Regions from separate parts of the Micromonospora lupini genome, predicted to be linked through region 3. Evidence: riboswitches for the same ligand, from Rfam matches in the RefSeq annotation. Region 3 holds a riboswitch; each other region holds the start of a gene.
The links. A riboswitch is a leader RNA that binds a small molecule or an ion and turns the genes downstream of it on or off. The one in region 3 is predicted to bind cyclic di-AMP.
Positions count from the first base shown of each region.

Region 1: linked by a shared signal. The riboswitch ahead of OOJ91_RS29920 (C39 family peptidase) and the one ahead of OOJ91_RS13075 (coiled-coil domain-containing protein) in region 3 are both predicted to bind cyclic di-AMP.
Region 2: linked by a shared signal. The riboswitch ahead of OOJ91_RS01575 (transglycosylase family protein) and the one ahead of OOJ91_RS13075 (coiled-coil domain-containing protein) in region 3 are both predicted to bind cyclic di-AMP.

Region 1 covers NZ_JAPENL010000003.1:398,235-405,188, reverse strand. Annotated here, with positions in the region: gene OOJ91_RS29935 (acyltransferase family protein) at 1-498, shown strand, start outside; gene OOJ91_RS29930 (hypothetical protein) at 591-1,091, shown strand; gene OOJ91_RS29925 (hypothetical protein) at 1,320-2,090, shown strand; cyclic di-AMP (ydaO/yuaA leader) riboswitch at 2,376-2,516, shown strand; gene OOJ91_RS29920 (C39 family peptidase) at 2,749-3,591, shown strand; gene OOJ91_RS29915 (alpha/beta fold hydrolase) at 3,709-4,455, shown strand; gene OOJ91_RS29910 (hypothetical protein) at 4,529-5,209, shown strand; gene OOJ91_RS29905 (CDP-glycerol glycerophosphotransferase family protein) at 5,206-6,891, opposite strand; gene OOJ91_RS29900 (bifunctional cytidylyltransferase/SDR family oxidoreductase) at 6,931-6,954, opposite strand, start outside.
Region 2 covers NZ_JAPENL010000001.1:358,707-365,660, forward strand. Annotated here, with positions in the region: gene OOJ91_RS01570 (nitrilase-related carbon-nitrogen hydrolase) at 23-1,489, shown strand; cyclic di-AMP (ydaO/yuaA leader) riboswitch at 1,583-1,753, shown strand; gene OOJ91_RS01575 (transglycosylase family protein) at 1,753-2,430, shown strand; gene OOJ91_RS01580 (hypothetical protein) at 2,517-2,873, opposite strand; gene dinB (DNA polymerase IV) at 2,990-4,177, opposite strand; gene OOJ91_RS01590 (VOC family protein) at 4,235-4,672, opposite strand; gene OOJ91_RS01595 (helix-turn-helix transcriptional regulator) at 4,767-5,741, shown strand; gene OOJ91_RS01600 (GNAT family N-acetyltransferase) at 5,636-6,217, opposite strand; gene OOJ91_RS01605 (GNAT family N-acetyltransferase) at 6,214-6,780, opposite strand.
Region 3 covers NZ_JAPENL010000001.1:2,861,335-2,868,288, forward strand. Annotated here, with positions in the region: gene OOJ91_RS13060 (alpha/beta fold hydrolase) at 92-1,036, shown strand; gene OOJ91_RS13065 (HelD family protein) at 1,144-3,261, shown strand; gene OOJ91_RS13070 (cation diffusion facilitator family transporter) at 3,369-4,286, shown strand; cyclic di-AMP (ydaO/yuaA leader) riboswitch at 4,429-4,560, shown strand; gene OOJ91_RS13075 (coiled-coil domain-containing protein) at 4,566-5,633, shown strand; gene OOJ91_RS13080 (hypothetical protein) at 5,756-6,280, shown strand; gene OOJ91_RS13085 (SRPBCC family protein) at 6,374-6,841, opposite strand.

The DNA.
Region 1 (6,954 bases), on a different contig from region 3:
GTGATCACCGCTGCCGCCGACGCGGACGTGCGCGGCCGGCGCTCGCCGTGGCGCTCCCGCCCGCTGGTCTGGCTCGGCGAGGTCTCCTTCGCCTTCTACCTGGTGCACGTGCTGGTCATGACGAGCGTGCTGCGACTCACCGGTGACTGGGGGACCGGCTTCCGGGGCTGGCGCGGCCCGGCGGTGGTGCTCGGGTTCCTGCTGGTGAACCTGGTCCTCGCCGGGTTGCTGCACCGCTTCGTCGAGACCCCGATGATGCGCCGGCTCGCGCCGCGCCGCCCGAGGCGACCACCTGTCGTCCCCCAGCAGCGAGCCGGCGACACCGACACCACCGACGCCGTGGCCGGCGGCGCTGCTGCCCCCGGCGCCGCTGCCCCCGGCGCCGCTGCCCAGGGCGCCGCTGCCCACGGCGCCGAAGCTGGCAGGGCCCCGGCCGACACCGCAGGCGGCGGCACCGGCCAGACCGACGAGCGATCGTCGTACGTCGACCTGCGCTGACAGGTCCACCCTGGTCAGAAGCGGTCGGCGCGGCGCGGGCCGACACGCCCGGCGTCGATGCGCGGGGTCGCGGTCGGCGGTAGCGTGGGAACGTGCTTCCGGTCGCGCTCACCTGTCCCCTGTGGTGGGTGGCGCGCTGGGCGACACGGGTGCTGACCAGCTTCGCTGTCATCGCCGCCCTGGCCATCGGCGCCGCCACGTCCCCTCCCGGGTCGCCCGCGCCGGCCGCCGCGGCGTCGACGCTCACAGTCGAGCCGCCCGTCGCGTCCGACCAGCCCGCCGTGACCGACACCCGGCCGGCGAGGCCCACCATCGACGGCACGGCCACCCGTGACAGCGCCACCCGCGCCGCCTGCGACAGCGCCACGGTCGACAGCCTGGCCGTCCGCGACAGCGCCACCGTGCGCGAAGCAGGCTCGGCGTGGTCGGCCGACCTGCCGCCTGCGCTGCACGGACGTCCGGGCGACCTGCCCTCCGCGCCAACAGGCGTGGCGTCCGTGCGTGCCACATCCGACTGGTCACCCCGCGTCGACACCTCGGCCAGCCGAGCGCCCCGGGCCCCACCGGAGCAGCGCAGCACACCGGGCGGCTGAGCCACCCGGGCCGCTGACCCCACCCGGGCCGCTGACCCACGCCGGCCACTGACGCCTCCGGGTCAATGCTCGACACGGAAGCGCCGAGCTGTCAGACCGGGGCACCGAGACGCCGGGCTGAGCGTCCCGCTACCGCACCTGTCGACACACCAACTCCGCACCAGCCGATCCGTGGGCCACGACCCTCGTTCGGCTTCCCCATCGCAACGTGCCTCCGAGGTGCCGACCATGAAAACCGTCGTGTTCTATCAGTTCCTGACCGAGGTGCCCCAGGCTGCCGCCATCTGGTCGGCCCTGTTCCTGCTGGCGCTTACCGTCCTCGCCGTGCTGGTGGCCCGTCCCGAGCGGGACTCGCCGGCAGCCGAGCCGCCGCCGCCGGCGCCCACCGCCCGCGAGGTGGCCGCCGCCGAGGTCGCCGACCTGCGCCGGTACGCCGAGGAGGTGGCCGTGGCCGCGTCCCGCGCCGCGCAGACCGCCCGACGACGACGCGCTGACTGGCTGATCACTCAGGAAGAGGCGCAGCGGGCCTGGTCCCGGTACGACGACGCGGACACCACCGCCCGCCGCCTCGCCACCGCCGGTGCGCTGCCGCCCCCGCGTACCCCGCACACCCCCGCCGAGTACGCCGCCCGGGAGCGCTACCTGCACCGTGCCGCGATGGCCGCGCACTGGCGTGGAGAGTTGACCATGGCTCAGCTCGCGGACGTGTTCGGGCACCGGCGCGGCTGGGATCCCCGCCGGCACCCGGTCGAGCAGGAGGTGCTTCTCACCCGGGTGATCCGTGACGCGCGGCTGGCCGACCACCGGGCAGCAGCCGAGCGGGAGCGGTCCGCCTGGCGGGACGCGGAGCTGGCCGCCGAGTCGGCGCGCACCCTCGCCGAGGAGGCGTACGCGGCGACGGCCCGGCTGTTGCCGACCCCGGTGCCGTCCCGTCGCGCGACGACCGGGGCGTCGCGTCCGGCCGTTGTGGCGCGCTGGCGTCCCGTCCGGGCGGGTTGAGCCCGATCTGTTATGTGAGGCCGGTCACCGCCAGCGAAAATCGGGCGACCGGCCCGATCGGTGGCCATTGTTCCCGCAATTGTCGAGGCGTTTCCGGCGACCTGTCCGGTTGTCACCCACGGACGCCTCGGTAACCGGTTGTCCCATCGAGTCACGTCAGCGGCAATACGCGCAGAAATTGTCGCACCAGACGATGTTTACGCAGGTGGGCACCGCTTGGCAGGGTGAGCGTCGGCCAGTACTGTCGTCCCGTCCGGTGCGGTAACCGATCGCAGGATGCGACGCCGCGCCGACCCGCTCAATCGTGATCAACGAACCGGGGACCCACAGTAAGTCCGGGGTGAATCCGCGAGCCACGGCCCGCGGTAGGGCGATCTTCCCGCCCGAATCCGTCAGCTAACCCGGTAGGCGGTGACGGAAGGAGTTCCATCCTCGTGCAGCACCTCTCCACCCCTCGGTTGGTCCCACGCCTCCACGGCGTCGCGGCACCCCCGCTCATCCGCCTCGTGACGGTGAGCTGACCCCCCGGGTCGCCGCCTCTCCCGCCCGGCCGCGCCGGGCGATCCCCTGAGCGGTTCACCACCCGCGGACCACGGTCCGCGCGCTGGCGCCTGCCCGGACACCGACCGCGCCCGGTGTGCCGCTCTCCCCCCGAACCGTGGAGGACCCCGTGAAGCACACCCTGCAGCGTCAGCTTCGTCGCCTCGCGACCGAGCGCCCGTACCAGATCGTCGCCGCCTCCGCCGCGGCCCTCGCGATCGCCACCACCACCGGCGTCCTGCTCGCCGGCACCGATGGGGCCCCGGCCAGCGGGCACACCTCGACCACAGTCGCCGAGATGCGCAGCGACACCATCGCGTCCCGCGGCCAGGCACGCGTCGCGCCCCCCTCGGCCGCGCCGAGCACCGCCGCCCCGGCCACGAGCGCCGCCTCTCCCGCTGCGAAGGCCACGAGCAACCCCGACCTCACCCGTAAGCCGACGCCGCCGAAGCCGCCCGCGACCAAGGTGCTCGACTACGACTACGAGGCGCAGAACACGTACTACAACTGCGGCCCGGCGGCGACCCGCAACGCCCTCAGCGCCAGCGGCATCGACCGCACGCAGGAGGAGCTCGGCGCCGAGCTGGGCACCACCGAGATGGGCACCAACTCGGCCGAGGACACCACCCGGGTGCTCAACGCCGAGGTGAAGGGCTCCCCGTACCGGACCCGGATGTTCGAGGGCGCGCCAAGCCGCGCGCAGATGGACCGCCTCCAGGCCGACGTCGTCAAGGCCATCACCGACGGCCGAGGCGTGGTCGCCAACGTCGTCGGCGACGCCACCGACACCGACGGCGGCTGGCACTCCTACGGCGGCGGGCACTACATCGCCGTCGTGGGCTACAAGGACAACGGCCGCACCGTGCGGATCGCCGACTCGGCGAACCCGGCCGACCCGTCCTACTGGATCACCACGATCGACCTGGCCAACTGGATCGCCAGCCGGGGCTACTCCGCCTGACCCAGGCGCTGACGCCGCGGGCGCCGTCCCCCACGAGGGGCCGGCGCCCGCGGCGTTGTCGCGTCGCTGCCGATCACGGCTCTCGTACCGGGCCGCCAACCGTGGGAGACTGCGGCCGTGGTGGACGATTCGGGTGGTCACGCCGGCCGTGGGCCGGTCCTGCTGCTGCTGCACGGCATGGGAGCGACGGGCGACGTGTGGCTGCCCTGGGCGTCACTGCTTGAGCAGCACTGGCCAGGGCGGTGGTTGGCGCCGGACCTCGCCGGCCACGGCTGGTCGGCCCCGCTGTCGTCGTACTCCTTCGAGGCTTTCGCGCAGCGGGTCGGGCAGGGCCTGGCCAGTGACGACCGCGTCGTCGTGCTCGGCCACTCGCTGGGTGGGGTGGTCGGCCTGACGCTGGCGGCCCGCGACGCCGGGCTGCCGGTGGACGCGGTGGTCGGGTTGGGCATCAAGGCGGTCTGGTCACCCGCCGAGCTGACCCGCGCCGCGGAACTCGCTGCCCGTCCGGTCGGCTGGTACGCCAGCCGCACCGAGGCCGCCCGCCGCTACCTGCGGGTCGCCGGCCTCACCGGCCTGGTCTCCCCGGACGCCCCGATGGTGGACGCCGGTCTGCGCCAGGTCGACGGCCGGTGGCGGCTCGCGATGGACACGACCGCGTTCGCCGTCGGCGAGCCCGATCTGGCCGCGTTGCTGGCGGCGACCGACGTGCCTGTGGTGCTGGCGCGCGGCGAGCACGACCCGATGGTCACCGACGCGCAGCTCAAGGAGTACGGCGTGCCTGTCGCCACGCTGCCGGGCCTCGGCCACAACGCGCACCTGGAGGACCCGGCCGCCGTGCTGGCGTTGCTGGACGCCTACCGCTGAGCCGCCGCGAGCGCCCACGGGGGCCGGAAATGTCGTCGTGCGACCGCGCTGCGCCACGTACGCTCCCGCATCGATGATTGATCGCGATTCGACACTGCTCGTCTGCGTGAGCCTGAACGTCGTCGACACCCGACTCGACGACGCGGTGCGTCGCTGCCAACCACTCGTGGCCGCGCTCGGCGCGGTGGGCCTGACGGCGGCCCGCGCCGATCCCGATGGCGGCCGCCGCGGGGTGAACGTCGACCTGACGCTCCAACCGCCCCCGCTGTCCGCCGCCGGGGAGAAGGCGGTGCGCCAACTGGCCGCGCCCCTGCTGAGCCGCTTCGGGTGGGGGCACGGCGATGTGGAGGTGGACGAGTCGGCGCGTGGCCACCCGACGCTCTTCGCGGCCGGCCGGGAGCGGACCAGGGACGGCATGACTCCGTTGTGCGTGTCCGTACTCACGGTGGCCGACAGCGCCGACGACGCTCTGGACCTGCGCGGAGGAGACCTCGCCGGGACCGCCTCGGTTGAGCGACTGCCCCTGGTGGCCGCCGAGGACGACGTCGTGGTGCGGGTGCTCGCCAGGTTGGAGGCCCCGAACCTCGACCGGGCACTGGCCCGCTGCCTCCCGCTGCTGGGGCGGACGGACGTGTGGTCCGTCGGGCGTCCAGCCGTGGGCGGCCGAGATGGACGGGGTCTGGGAACGGTCCAGGCCCTGTACGTGCGGACGGGCGCAGACCCGTTCGACAGGTACCCCGTGGAGACCTCTTAGGCAGAGGGGGAGAGGTGCGGCGTACGCGCGTCCGTAGGATCCTGCGCCGCCAACTCCCGGCGCGCGGCCGACAGGAACGCCTCGGCGTACGACTCGGCGGGGAAGTCACCCAGGTAGCGGCGGCGGGTGGCCCAGCGCTCCTCGGCCAGCGGGTCAGTGGCCAGCAGCGCGGTGAGCACGGCGTCAACGTTCGACATGTCGCGCCGCAGCACGTAGCCCGATGCGGCCAGCGGGAAACGCTCGGCGAACCGGTCGCCCTCGTCGCCCATGTCGGTCACGGCGTACGGCTTGCCGGAGTAGAGGTAGTCCGAGATCACGCCGGACACGTCGGAGACGAGCGCGTCCGAGCGGTTGACGCAGTCGGTCAAGCTCAGCTCCCGGGCGGCCGCGCCGAGAACGTGCTGGCGGCCGCTGCGGGCCCGGTCGGCGACGAGCAGCTCGGTCAGGCGGCCCAGCTGGCGTGCCGACGCCGGGTTCTGCGCCGTGTACGGGTGAGCCCGCAGGATCACCGTCGCACCGCGTTCCAACAGCCGTCGTAGCAGCTCCTCGGCCACCGGCAGCGAGCAGTAGTCGGCGTCGGCGTGGTGCCCCGTCCAGGTCGGGGTGTAGAGCACCGTCGGGCTGGTGAGGCCGCGCGCCGGCTCCCGGCGTACGTCGATCGACTCGACCTGCGGGCGGCCCACCACGACGAACTTGTCCGCCGGGATCCGCACTCCGGCGCGGGCGTACCTGTCGATCGCCGCCGGACCGGCCACGAAGATCCGGTCGAAGATCCCCGACACCGGGTTGGCGCTCGGCGCCTTGTCGCTGTCGCCGTGGTGCAGCTGGATGTGGGTGAGCTGGGTGAACCGGACGCAGTGGCTGTTCTTCGCCCCGTGGTTGACGTAGAACGCCACCCGCAGGCTCGGCACCAGCGCCTCGTCGATCGCCCGCAGGGTGGGGCAGTAGACCACCGGAGCGTCTGTCGCCGCCGCGATGGGCGCCAGGAACTCCGGCTCGCGTACCAGGACCAGGAACGGACTGCCGATCCGCTCCAGGTACGGCAGCCACATGGTGACCTGGTATTCCGAGCCGGGTGGCGCGGAGAAGTAGAGCAGGAACTCCGGCTGGTGCCGGCGCAGCGCGCGGGCCACCGCCCCACCGCCGACGGTGGGCCGGAACCGCCGCCGGGCCAGATCCAGCGCGACAGCCCCGGCACCGACGCCGACGAGCAGGCCGGCGGCCAGCGCCACGGCGGGCGGCAGGGCCAGCGCGGCGGCGAGGGCCACGGCGGCGAGCAGCCCGAGCAGGGCGACGCCGAGTTGGTCGGCGATCAGCGGGGTCCAACCGCGTACCGGCAGGTTGGCCGCCCGGACCTCCAGGTTGCCGGCGGTCCGCAGCGGCCCCACCAGGAGCACAAGCCCCAGCAGGACCAGCGCGGTGGCGGCCAGCGCCGGGTCGAATCCGTCGTCGAGCCGCCGGGAGTAGCCGACCAGGACCGCGGCGGCGATCAGCGCCGTCTCGGCGACGAGGTCAGCGCCGGGCCGGATCCGCTGCTCGGCGTACGCCGCGACAAGCGCGGCGACGGCGAGCGCCAGCCCCCAGCCGGTGGCGCCGGTCAGCGCCACCACGACGAACGCCAGCACGGCCAGACCGACGCTCAGGCACCGGGCGGCCAGCTTGCGGACCAGGTCACCACGCATGTCGTTCCGTTCGCCGCCGTCGGAGTTCCGTCGCCCGCGTCAGCTCGCGGAGGACACGGCCGC
Region 2 (6,954 bases), 2.5 Mb from region 3:
GCTCCGGCCGCACGATCGACGCATGATGACGATCGTCGCCACGCTCCTCAGCGGCCTGCTCTGGCTCGGTGGTTCCGGGCTGCATCCCGTCGCCGCGCTGACCTGGCTCGCCCCGGTTCCGCTGATCCTCGCCTCGGTGCGGATACGCCCGCGCACCGCACTCGGCGCGACGGTCCTCGCCTGGTCGATCGGTCAGCTCGGCATGGCGGGGTACTACCTCGACACCCTGCGCCTACCGGTCCCCGCGGTGGCCGGTGTGCTCGGGCTCGGCCTCGGCCTGGCGGGCGGCACGGTTCTGCTCGCCCGAGAGCTGTTGCTGCGCGGGCGCACCGTGACCGCCGTGCTCGCCGTGCCGTCCCTGTGGGTACTTGGCGAATACGCCGCGTCCCGCCTGTTCCCGAACGGCGCGTGGTGGAGCCTCGCCTACTCGCAGGCCGACGTCCGGCCGGTCATCCAGGTGACCGCCCTGACCGGCGTCTGGGGCGTCACCTACCTGCTGCTCGCCGTCCCGATCGCCCTCGCCGCCCTGCTCGGCGGCGTGCGGCGAACCCCAGTCAGTCGGCTCGGCAGCCAGCGAGCCGCCGTCGCCTGCCTGCTCGCCCTCCTGGTCGGCGCCGGCGCGTGGTCGGCCTGGTCGCTGAACCGTTCCCCGGAGACGGCCGCGCCGCTGACCGTCGGCCTGGTCGCCCTGAGGCAGCCCGAGGACGGGCTCCCGATCGACGAACCGGCCGGCCGTGACCTGCTCACCCGCTATGCTCCGCGGGTCGCGAGCCTGGCTGACCGCGGGGCGCGCGTCGTCGTGCTGCCGGAGAAGGTGTTCGCCGTGACGGATTCGACGCTTCCGCTGCTCGTGGACGCGCTCCGGCAGACCGAGGCCCGGGTGGTAGTCGGCGCGGTGCTCCGACGGGCCGGCACGGCGTACAACGTAGCGCTGGTGCTGGACCCGTCCGGGACGGTCACGACGTACACCAAACAGCACCTGGTCCCCGGCCTTGAGGACTGGCTGACGCCTGGTGACGAGGCGCTCGTGGACGGGCGGTTCGGCGTCGCGATCTGCAAGGACCTTGACTTTCCGGGCCTGGTCCGACGGTATCGGGCGCAGGGTGCCACCGTGCTGCTCGTCCCCGCCCTGGACTTCAGCTCGGACGGCTGGCTGCACGCTCGGATGACCCTTGTCCGTGGCGTGGAGAACGGGCTCACCGTGGTCCGCGCCGCCGGGCTCGGCCGGCTGACGGTCACCGACCCCAACGGCAGAGTGGTGGGTGAGGCCACCGCCGGTGACGCGGAGTTGCTGGTCACCGTCGCTTCGACGACCGGGTGGGGCACGGTCTACTCGCGTACCGGGGATTGGTTTCCGTTGTTCTCTGTGGCCCTGTTGGTCATCGCTGTGGGTGGCGTGCGGCGGCGGTCCGCTACCGGTGGTTCCGGTGGGCAACGGTCCACGATGGTCACAGCACACCGAGTACGTGCCCGCAACCGGTGCGGGTGACGCCCCGCGTGGGCCGGTGAACAAGTTCACAAGGGTTGGGCGACCGTCACCGACCGTGCCTACGGTCGGTCGAGTCCGCCACCGTGGACACCGCGACCGGCAACGCCAAATCCTGCCCCCGGTCGTCGGATACCAGAACCGGGCAGGAGCGGGGGACCCAACGTTCCTCGGTGCATGTCACCTCGGGGTGAAGCCGCCACCGCGCGGCCGGGCTCCTCGGCCCGAACCCGACAGCTCACCTCGCCGGCGTGGAGGAACCACACATGACGTCTGTCCACACGCCCCGTCATCGACGGGTCACCACCCGCCGCGTCGCCGTCGGCACGCTTGCCGTCGGCGCGGTCACCGGCGCGGTCGCCCTCTTCGGCCCTGCGGCCCCGGCCCAGGCCGGTGTCAACTGGGACGCGGTCGCCAAGTGCGAGTCCGGCGGCAACTGGAAGATCAACACCGGTAACGGTTACTACGGCGGCCTGCAGTTCTCCCAGGGAACCTGGGCCGGCTACGGCGGCAAGAAGTACGCCGCCCGTGCCGACCTGGCCAGCCGCGGCGAGCAGATCGCCATCGCCGAGAAGGTGCTCGACCGGCAGGGCATCGGCGCGTGGCCGACCTGCGGCCGCAAGGGCGGCTCGTCGGGCGGCTCCGCCACGAAGTCCTCGACGAAGTCGACCCCGAAGTCGTCGACGTCCACAGCCCCGAAGGACCGGTCCACAGCCCCGAAGGAGCGGTCGTCGCGCGGCGACCAGCCGGCGACCCGCAACCACGAGCGCACCGCGCCCGCGGCCGGCGGCGACACGTACGTCGTCAAGCCGGGGGACACCCTGTCGGAGATCGCCGACAGCCACCGCCAGGCGGGCGGCTGGCAGGCGCTGTACGAGCGCAACCGGCAGGTGATCGGCGCCGACCCGGGCCTGATCCTCCCCGGTCAGCGGCTCGCCCTCTGACGTACGACACTCGAACGCTCGGCCGGGTCACCGGCCGAGCGTTCGGTCGTTCGAGGGCGCTGGTCGGGGCGCGGATGACGGCGCGGTCACGCCGCGGCGGACGCCCTCGACCCTCGGCGCGACATCACCGCGGTGGCGTCACGGTCCCAGCGGGGGGCCGGTGCCGCCGTCTCGCCGGGCCAGCCCGTGCCGGCACCGTCGCCGTCGATGGCCGTCTCGACCGAGGCCTGCGTCCTGCGGGCCAGCCGCAGCGACTGCTCGGCACCCGCCCGGGCCGAGCACGGCCAGGACTGGCCGGCGCACTGCAGGTTGCGGCAGTGACCCTCGTCGTCGGGCTCGTGGGCACTCAGCACGTCGACCGCCAGCTGCCAGAGCAGGGGGTCGGTCACGTCGTGCGGACGTTCGGCGTGCCGGCTCGGTCGGTTGCTGGTGTCGTCGGACATGGTGGGCCCCCCTCGTCAGGCTGTTCCCCTCAAGGGTCACCCGTCAGCCGCCGGCTAAACCGCCGACCTGCTGTGATGTGTCGCCGGTCGCAGCCGAAGCGGCCCCACAACCCCCCTCAGTCCGGCAATAGCGGCATCTCGACGCCCGGATCCCGGCCGAGGAGCACCGCCCGGGTGAGCGCCGCCGAGCCGAACCGGTCGCGCACCGCGTCGACCGCGGCGTCCAGGTCGGCCCCGGTGTCGGCGTCGAACGGCAGTTCCGGCTGCACCGGGTTGTCGTCGAGGTTGCCCACCGAGACGCCGATCAGGGTGACGCCCCGCCTGTCGATCTCCGGCAGCGCGGCCCGCAGCAGCGCCCGCGCGGCGGCCAGCAGCGGCGTGGTGTCCGCGGTCGCCTTGCGGACGGTGTGCGAGCGGGTGGCCCGGGTGTAGTCGCCGAATCGCAGCCGCAGCACCACCGTGCGCCCGGACCGTCCGGCCGAGCGCATCCGTCGGGTGACCCGGTCGACCAGGCCGGCCAGGATGGCGTCCAACTCCGCAGGCGCGTGCGGGGTACGACTCAACGCGTGCTGCGCGCCCATCGAGCCCCGGCGGCGGCCCACCTGCACCGACCGGGGGTCGCTGTTGTGGGCCAGGGCGTGCAGGTGCCGGCCGGCGCCCGCCCCGAGCAGGGACACCAGCGCGGCCTCGCCGAGCCGCGCCACCTCCCCGACCGTACGGATCCGGCGTTCCCGCAGCTTGGCGGCGTTGACCGGCCCGACGCCCCAGAGCCGTTCCACCGGCAGCGGGTGCAGGAACGCCACCTCGGCATCGGGGGCGACGACAAGCAGCCCGTCCGGCTTCGCCACCCCGCTGGCCACCTTCGCCAGGAACTTCGTCCGAGCCACGCCCACGGTGATCGGCAGGTGGACCTGGTCGCGGACCTCCCGGCGCAGCCTCTCGGCGATGTCGGCCGGCGTGCCGACAAGCCGCCGCAGGCCGCCCACGTCGAGGAACGCCTCGTCGATGGAGAGCCCCTCGACCAGCGGGGTGGTCTGCCGGAAGATCTCGAACACCGCCCGGCTGGCCTGCGTGTACGCCGCCATCCGGGGCGGCACCACTATCGCGTCCGGGCACAGCCGGCGCGCCTGCTGGCCGCCCATCGCGCTGCGCACGCCCCGCGCCTTCGCCTCGTAACTGGCGGCGAGCACCACGCCACCGCCAACGATCACCGGGCGCCCCCGCAGGCGCGGATCGTCGCGTTGCTCGACCGACGCGTAGAAGGCGTCCAGGTCGGCGTGCAGGATGTGGGCGTCTGGCGACACGAACACATGTTCGCACGATGCCCGACCGTCGCGGCAGTGAGCTGGGCGAACACCCGGTCAGTCGAGGCAGAACTCGTTGCCCTCGGGGTCGGCCAGCACGAGGTGGCCGGCGCCGAGCGGAGGAGCGGGCTCGTGCCGTGCGAGGCGTGTGGCGCCGCGGGCGACGAGCCGTTCGGCCTCCGCCTCCAGGGCCGCCATCCGGTCGTCACCGGTGAGCCCGGGGGCGGCCCGCACGTCGAGGTGCACGCGATTCTTGGCCTGCTTGCCCTCCGGCACCCGCTGGAAGAACAGGCGCGGCCCGGCGCCCTTGGGGTCGACCACCGCCGACGCGTCGTTACGTCGCTCCGGCGGTACGCCCATCGCGTCCAGCGCGGCCTCCCACGAGTCGAAGTCCCCGGGTGGGCCCTGCAACTCGTAGTCGAGGACGTCGGCCCAGAACGCCGCCAGACTGGCCGGGTCGGCCGCGTCGAACGTTATCTGCACCTCGCGGGCCATGACGGCTCCCTCGTCTCTGGTCTGGTTGGTCATGCTGCCACCCTCTCGTGGCTGGCGGACAGGATCGTTCCGCTATTAGTGAAACGATCGGCGGGTGACTGTGGAGGCGACGACGGAGCGGGTGCTGCGGATGCTGGCCCTGTTGCAGCGGCGGTCGTCGTGGACGGCCGCCGAGCTGGCCGCCGAGCTGGGTGTCACCGACCGCTGCGTGCGCCGTGACGTGCAACGGCTGCGCGCACTCGGCTATCCCCTCCACGCGTCGGCGGGCGTCGGCGGCGGCTACCAGCTCGGCGCGGGCACCCGGCTGCCGCCGTTGCTGTTCGACGACGAGGAGGCGATCGCCACGGCGGTCTCGCTGCGACTGGCGGCGGGGGGCACGGTCGCCGGGGCGGGCGAGGCGGCCCTGCGGGCGCTCACGAAACTCGACCAGGTGATGCCGGCGCGGCTGCGCGCCGAGGTGCGAGCGGTGCACGGCTGGACGGAGACGCTCATCGGCCCGGTGGTCGAGATCGACCCTGAGCTGCTGGTGACGCTCGCCCGCGCCTGTCGTGACGCGGTGCGGGTGCGGTTCCGCTACGCCGGCCGCGACGGCGGCGAGCGGGAGCGGACGGTCGAGCCGGTCCGGATGGTCACCACCGGCCGCCGCTGGTATCTGATGGCCTGGGACGTCGATCGCGACGACTGGCGTACGTTCCGCCTGGACCGGATGCGGGCCACGGTGGCGACGACCTGGCGCTTTCCGGCGCGTGACCATCCGGATCCGATCGCCTTCGTGCAGCGGTCCGTGACCGACGCTCCCTACCGCTATCTGGCCCGGGTGCGGGTGCACGCTCCGCCCGAGCGCGTGCGGGAGGCGGTCCCGCCGCAGGTGGGGCGCGTCGAGGCCGGCAGCGACGGCTGGTGCCTGCTCGTCGTCGGCGGCGACAGCCTGGACTGGCTCGCCGCGCACATCGCCCGCCTGCGCTACGAGGTGGAGGTGGTGGAGCCCGCGGAGCTGCGGGAGGCCGCCGGACTGCTCGCCCGCCGTCTGGCGGCGATGGCCGGGGTGGCGTCGGAGCGCACGGTGTAACGCCGCAGCGACACCGGGCTGCCGTCCGGGGCGGTCCACGATGCCGTGCCGGTGCCCGTGCACCGCCATCCGGTGCGCTCGTACAGGGCGACGGCCGCGGGACTGTCGGCGACCACCTCGAGCACCAGACGCAGTCCGCGCCCATCCGCCCAGTGCCGCGCCCGGCCCAGCAGGGCGTCGCCAAGCGCCGATCCTCGGGCGGCCGGCGCCACGAAGAGCCGAGAGACCTCGGCGCTCGACCCGGTGAGCGGCCCGTCCGCCGGATCGGGCAGGCGACGCACCGCGACGTGTCCGACGATCGTCGCGGCGGGGTCGACGGCGACCCAGGCTCGCGTCGGGTGCGGCTCGCGCAGCCAGCGGTGCGGGTCGGCGGGCCAGTTCAGCGGATAGCGGTCGACCCGGTGAACCTCGGCGAGCGCCGCGACACAGCCGTCGAGGTCGGCGGCACGGCGGCGGCGGATGCGCGGTGGGCTCACAGGTCGTCGAAGGGGCGGGCGTAGCGGAACTCGCCCCGGATCGACTCGCGCCACGCGCTCAGCGGCCGGGCCATGAAGTACCGCGGACCCCACGGCTGCGGCGGTGTGACGCCCAGCTCGACGGCGGGCCGGAACCCGAAGCGCGGGTAGTACTCGGGATGCCCGAGCAGCACCACGAGGGGTTCGTCGCGGGCGTCGGCCGCGCCGAGCACCGCGTGCATCAACGCGGTGCCGACGCCGCGCCGCTGCCAGCCGGGCAGCACCCCGAGCGGACCCAGGCCCAACGCCACCGGCGCACCGCCCACCCGGCCGCGGGTGGCCACCACGTGCCCCACCACCTGGCCGTCCGAATCGGTCGCCACCAGGGAGTACGCGGGCAGCCAGCCCTCATCGGCCCGCAGCGCGTCGACAAGCGTCGCCTCGACGGGCGTTGCCTGGGTGGGCGTTGCCTGGACCGGCGTTGTGTCGACCGTCGCGCCCCCGCCCGTGGTCGTGGCGAAGGCGGCGGCGTGTACCGCCCGGATGGCGTCGACGTCGGCGGGCGTCTCGCGTCTGATCAGCACCGCGCCACGATACGGGTGTCTCCGGCAGCGGCTCTACGCGTTTATCGACGGCGATCGGCCGACGCGGCGTCGGCCCGGTCCTCGCTCTCGGTCGGCGTCATCGACTGTCGACTGCGGTTGCTGCCGTGTGACCCGATCCTCGCCCGAGCCGCACGAGGGGGCCGGGAGGGCATG
Region 3 (6,954 bases):
CTGCGCGATTGGCGTGGCGTCCTGGCGGGTAGCCGGTGTTACCGCCGGGTATCCCGGTGCTGGTGGTGCCGGGGCGGCCGGGAAGGTGGCGATGCCGGAGCGGTGCGAGGTCAGTACGCCCGACGGCGTACGGCTGCACGTGGAGACCACGGGGCCGACGGACGCCCCGGTCACGGCCGTCCTACTGCACGGCTGGACGCTTGACGGGCGCAGCTGGCATCGGCAGCTCGACGGGCTCACCGCCTCGTTCGGCGACGCGGTGCGGGTGGTCACCTACGACGCGCGGGGCCACGGCCGGTCGAGCTGCATGGCGCTGCCCACTGCCACCCTGGCCCAGCTCGGCGACGACCTGGCCGCCGTCCTCGACGCGGTCGCGCCGACCGGTCGGGTGACCCTGGTGGGGCACTCGATGGGCGGAATGACGATCATGGAGTACGCGCACCGCCACCCCTGCCACTTCGCGGCCCGTACGGCAGGTCTGGTCTTCGTCTCGACCACCGCCGAGGGGCACACGCACACGGTCTACGGGCTCTCGCCGCGCATCGCCCGGCTGATCCGGCTCGCCGAGACGACGGGCGCCGGCGTCCTGGCCCGGTGTGGCTCGTGGCGCGCGCCCCGCGCGCTGCTGAACGCGTTGCAACCGAGCATCAGGTGGATGCTCTTCGGCGACCGCTGCGAGCCCTCCGACATCCGGCTGGTGACCTCCGCGGTGGCCCGCGCCTCGCTGCGCTCGATCGGCGGCTTCCGCGCCTCGATCGGCGCCCAGCACCGGCTGGACACCCTCACCGCGCTGGCTCACCTGCCGGCCGCCGCCCTGGTCGGTGACCGGGACCGGCTGACCCCACCGCCGTGCGCCGAGTCGATCGCCGCTGCCCTGCCGGCCACCGAGCTGACCGTCTGTCCGGGCGCCGGGCACATGCTGATGATGGAGCGCCCGGACGAGGTGAACGCCGCGCTGACCGGCGTACTCCGTCGGGTGCTCGCGGCGACGGCGCCGGACGGGCACGACGCGAGCGCCGCAGGGACCTGTCGCTGACCACGTTCCCGCACCTCGGGCGCAAGGCGCCGGGCCGGGGGCCGTACCCTTCTGCGGTTGGCCCGCGCGGTTCGCGCCGCTTGCCGGCGACATCGAAGGAGCGTGCGTTGACCGACCAGACCACCCTGGAGCAGGAGATCGCCGTCGAGCAACGGCACCTCGACCGGGTGTACGCCCGACTGGCCGAACTGCGCCAGTCCGCGGTTCGGGCCGAGCGGGACGGCTACCGGATGGCGCGGGTGGGCACGTTCGGGGCGCTTGTCGAGCGCGACGCGATGGTCTTCCACGCCGCGCAGCGGCGGCACACCCTCGACGCCGAGCACGAGGGGCTTGTCTTCGGCCGTCTGGACCTGCGCGACAGGCAGGTGCTGCACGTGGGGCGGCTCGGCATCCGCGACGAGGACGCCACCACGCTTGTCGTCGACTGGCGCGCGCCGGCCGCCTCCGCGTTCTACCAGGCCACCCCGGCGCAGCCGCTCGGCGTGGTGCGTCGCCGCACCATCCAGTCCCGCTCCGAGCGGGTCACCCGGATCGAGGACGACCTGCTGGACCCGGACGCCGCCCCGGAGGGGATGACTGTGGTCGGGGACGGCGCGTTGCTGGCCACCCTGTCGCGGGCCACCGGTCGGGGCATGCGCGACATCGTGGCGACGATCCAGCGGGAGCAGGACGACGCGATCCGGTCGCCCGGCTCCGGGGTGACGATCGTCGCGGGCGGCCCGGGCACCGGCAAGACTGCTGTCGCCCTGCACCGGGCTGCCTTCCTGCTCTACTCCGACCGCAGCCGGTACGCGGGCGGCGGCATCCTTGTGGTCGGGCCTTCCACAGTCTTCGTCGAGTACATCGCCTCGGTGCTGCCCTCGCTCGGTGAGGACACGGCGACCCTGCACTCGCTGGGCACTCTCTTTCCGGGAATGACAGCCACCCGCACCGACCCGCCCGAGGTGGCGGCGGTGAAGGGCTCGCTGCGGATGCGTCGGGTGTTGGAGCGCGCGGCCCGCGACGCGGTGCCCGGCGGCCCGGGTGAGCTGCGGCTGCTCTACCGGGGCACGCTGCTACGGCTGGACCGGGCCGAGCTGGACCGGATCCGGGACCGCGCGCTGCACCGCGGCGCCCGGCGCAACGAGGCACGCCGGGCCGGCTTCGACGGGGTGTTCGCCGCGCTGTGGGCGCAGGCCCGCGCGGTGGGCATCACCCGGCTGCCGGAGCAGCGGGCCTTCGAGGGTGAGATCGCCGAGCGGCAGGAGTTCCGGGAGTTCCTCAAGGCGTGGTGGCCGCGCCTGCACCCCCGACACGTGCTCGGCTGGCTGGCTCGGCCGGATCGGCTGCGCCGCTACGCCGGCGGGATCCTGTCCGGCGCGGAGATCCGGCTGCTCACCGCCGCGTACCAGAGCCTGGACAGCGCGGGTCTGACCATCGCGGACGTGGCGCTGTTGGACGAGTTGGACGCGCTGCTCGGCAGGCCGTTGCAGCCGGCGCGCGCCCGCCGCGACCCGTTCCAGCTCGCCGGCGGCGTGCGCGAGCTGAGCACCGCGAGCGACAGGCAGCGGGCCGCCCGCGCGGCGGCCCGCGAGCGTCCGGAGGACTACCGGGAGTACGCGCACGTGGTGGTGGACGAGGCGCAGGACGTCTCGCCGATGCAGTGGCGGATGGTGGGACGGCGTGGCCGCCTGGCCTCGTGGACCGTTGTGGGTGACCCGGCGCAGACCGCGTGGACCGGTGATCCGGAGGAGCTGGCCCGCGCCCGGGACCAGGCGCTGGGCCGGCGCAAGCGGCACGATTTCACGCTCACCACCAACTACCGCAACTCGGCGGAGATCTTCGCGGTGGCGGCGGCGGAGATTCGCCGGCTCTACCCGGACCTGTCGCTGCCGACCGCCGTCCGCTCCACCGGGATCGATCCGGTCGAGCTGGTGGTGCCGCCCATCGGGCTGGAGACCGCGGTCGTGGAGGCGGCGACCGGCCTGCTGGCAGAGGTGGACGGCACAGTCGGGGTGATCACGCCGGTCACCCGCCGCGACGAGGTCGCCGGCTGGCTCGGCGCGCTCGGCGCGGCGCGCTTGCAGGTGGTGACCAGCCTGGAGGCCAAGGGCATGGAGTACGACGGGGTGGTGCTTGTCGCGCCGAGCGAGATCCGGGCCGATCCGGGCTCCGGTGTACGCACGCTCTACGTGGCGCTCTCCCGGGCCACGCAGCGGCTCACCACCATCGACCCGACCGGCTGACCTGCCCGTTGGCGGTGTCGGCGGTCGGGCCCGCCCGTACAGTTGCATACATAGCGATGTGAGCATACATTTGACCGGGTCCCGGGCGGCGACGGAGGGTGGATCTCGTGGGAGCAGGTCATGACCACCACCACGGGTCGGTCGCCAACGCCGCCCACCAGCACCGGGGCCGACTCTGGGCCGCGTTCGGGCTGCTCGCCACCCTGATGGTGGTCGAGGGTGTGGCCGCCTTCCACACCGGCTCACTGGCGCTGCTCTCCGACGCCGGGCACATGTTCACCGACGTGCTCGGCATCGGGATGGCGCTCGCCGCGATCACCGCCACCCGGCGGGCCACCGGCGACCCGCAGCGCACCTTCGGGCTCTACCGCCTCGAGGTGCTGGCCGCCCTGGCCAATGCCGTCCTGCTCTCCGGCGTGGCGGTCTACGTGGTGATCGAGGCGATCGGCCGGTTCGGCGACCCCCACGAGGTGCTGACCGGACCGATGCTCGTGGTGGCCGTCCTCGGCCTGCTCGCCAACCTGATCGCGTTCGCGCTGCTGCGCGCCGGCGCCCGGGAGAGCATCAACCTCCAGGGCGCCTACCTGGAGGTGCTCGGCGACCTGCTCGGCTCGCTCGGCGTGATCGGAGCGGCGCTGCTCATCACGGTCACCGACTGGTGGTGGGCCGACCCGCTGGTCGCGGTCGCCATCGGCGTGTTCATCCTGCCGCGCACCTGGCGGCTGGGACGCGCCGCCGTCCGCATCCTGGTGCAGGCCGCCCCGGAACACCTCCAGGTCACCGCCGTGCATGACCGGCTGGCCGCGGTGCCCGGCGTGGTCGAGGTGCACGACCTGCACGTCTGGACACTCACCTCGGGCATGGACGTGGCCTCCGCACACCTGATCATGGCGCCCGGCGCGGAGGTCGGCGCGGTGCTGGACGCGGCGCGCGCCGCCCTGCGGGAGGACTTCCGCATCGAGCACGCCACGCTGCAGATCGAGCCCGGCACCGCCCCCGGAGCCTGCGGCTCGATCGAGTGGTAGCGGTATTTGCAGAGCTTCCCTCGCATTCGCCGCAATTTGCCGTGGCGGGGCAGGCACCGTCTGTCACAACTGCTGCATCCGCCCCACCTGCCCCGGTAGGCTCGGTCCCGGCCACCACCCGGTGGCGCCCTCCCGGCGCCGGTGGCGGCCGCCGCCTAATCACTCGAGAGGGCGAACCGGGGAACCACGTTCCTGGGGTGCATCCGCGTCAGCGGTAGGGATCTTCCGTCCCGAACCCGTCAGCTAACCCGGTCGGCGGCTAACGGAAGGACATGCTCAGTGGCACCAGCACGACCACCCGCCGCCCGACTCGCGGCACTCATCGTCATGATGGTCACCCTCGGCGTCGCGGTACCGGTCGGCGCCGCCACCGCCGCTCCCCCCGGCGGTCTGCGGGCCGCCGCGGCGCCCGACGGCGACGAGGAGGGCGGCACCCCCGCGCTGCGGGCCCAGCTCGAAGCGGCAAGCAAGGGCTACCTGGACGCGAAGCGCGCCCTGGACACCTCCGTCCAGCGACAGCAGCAACTCGCGACAAAGCTCAAGGCCACCGAGGCTGAGATGACCGTGCGCAACGGCAAGGTCGGCGAGATCGCCGGCGTCGCGTACCGCACCGGCCGGCTCAGCACCGTCTCGGCATTGCTCAACACCAACACGCCCGAGGGCTTCATGGACCGGGCGGCAGCGCTGGACGTGGTGGCCGCCAACGAGGACCGGGTGCTGCGCGACCTGCACGCCACCCGGGACGAGGCCAACCGCACCCGCACCGCCCTGGACGGCGAGATCCGCGAGCAGCGCAAGCAGGTCGAGGTGATGGCCAAGCGCAAGGAGCAGGCCGAGCGGGCCCTCACGGTCGCCACCAGCAAGCCGCGCACCACCGCCGCCGACACCAGCTCCAACCGGGGCACCTCCACCGCCAACGCCCAGCCCGCGCCACGCAACTCCGACGGCTCCTGGCCGTCCGAGTCGTGCAGCATCAACGACCCCACCCCGGCCAGCGGCTGCATCACCCCACGCACCCTGCACGCCCTCAACCAGGCCAAGGCCGCAGGCTTCACCCACTACGTCTCCTGTCACCGCTCCGGCGGCTCCGGCGAACACCCCAAGGGCCGGGCCTGCGACTTCGCCGCGGCGAAGGGCGGCTTCGGCGGCGACGCCACAGGCGCCGACAAGACGTACGGCAACAACCTGGCCGCGTACTTCATCCGCAACTCCGACCGGCTCGCCGTGCTCTACGTGATCTGGTACAGGCAGATCTGGCTGCCCAGCAGCGGTTGGAAGTCGTACAGCGGAGGCAACGGCGACCCCTCCAGCGACCACACCAACCACGTACACCTGTCGGTGTACTGACCCCACCGGTGGCCGGCGCACCGTCGACACGGGGCGCCGGTGCCGGGTACGTCAGCGGACGTAGCCTGGACGTCGCCGACGGTCAGACGACCCGGGCCGATCGAGCCGGCAGCATTTCCGGTATGCCGCGAATCCGGCCCACCACGCGCAAGGCGCTGCTCACCCTGCACCTGATCACCTCGCTCGGCTGGCTCGGGGCGGACCTGGTGCTGCTCACCCTCGGCATCGCGGCACAGCGCGGCGCCGACCCGGCCGTGGTCTACCCGGTCGCCGGGCTCGTCGGCACCGTGCTGTTCGCGCCGCTGAGCGTGCTCGTGTGGCTCGTCGGCGTCGCCAGCGCGCTGCTCACCCCGTGGGGCCTGGTGCGCTACCGGTGGGTGCTGGTCAAGCTCGTGATCACCACGGTGATGGTCGGGCTGGTGCTGTTCCTGCTCACCCCGAATCTGCGGCACGCCAGCGCGCTGGGCGCCGCCCTGCCCGCACGGGATCGCGCCGACCTGGTGATCGCACCCTCGGTGTCGACCACTCTCATGATCATCGCGACGGTGCTCTCCACGTACAAGCCCTGGGGCCGCCGACCCGGCCGGCCCGCCGGGCCCACGAACGCGCCCGCCGCAGCGCAGGATCGCGCAACAACAAGGAAGTAGTGGCCATCGCGCCGCGGGGGCACCACTACAACCAGGATCGAGCACGATCATGCCGGGAGACCACGACCGACCGGGCCGGGGGCGAGCGGTGGGTCAGGCCGGCGGTTGGTTTTCGTGGGTGGTGTCCAAGGCCGCGCCGAGACGGGTGGCCAGGGCGAGGTGCGCGGCGCGGGCCTGCCGGAAGGCGTACCGGAACAGGGGCGTCGGGGCGCGCAGGGTGATGTCGACGTCGATCCGGACCAGGCCGTCCGGCTCGGCGCGCAGCCGGGTGTGGTTGCGGACGGTGGTGGCCGGCCACTGGCGGGCCACCGTGACGATCTCGTCAGGCTCGCAGATCAGCACGTCCGCCTGGTAGGTGGTGCGGAAGCGCAACGGCCCCGCCGCGAGCCTGTCGTTGATCGTGTAGCTGGCTCGGGCGCCCGGGCGGGGCGGCACCCGGCGGACCCGCACGATCAATGGGTGCAGCTCAGCCTGGCGGGTCAGGTCGCTCAACAACGCCGCCGCCTCGGCGAGTGAGCAGCGGGCCTGGACGGTGTAGCTGAAGGTATCGCTGCTGAGCACACCGTCTCCCGACGTCGCTGGTCGCACGATCGTCCCGTACGAGGCTCAGGCTGGCAACGCCCGGACGGACACCGTCCGTTGTCCCGGCATTCGCGCAGCGTTCCCATTACGGT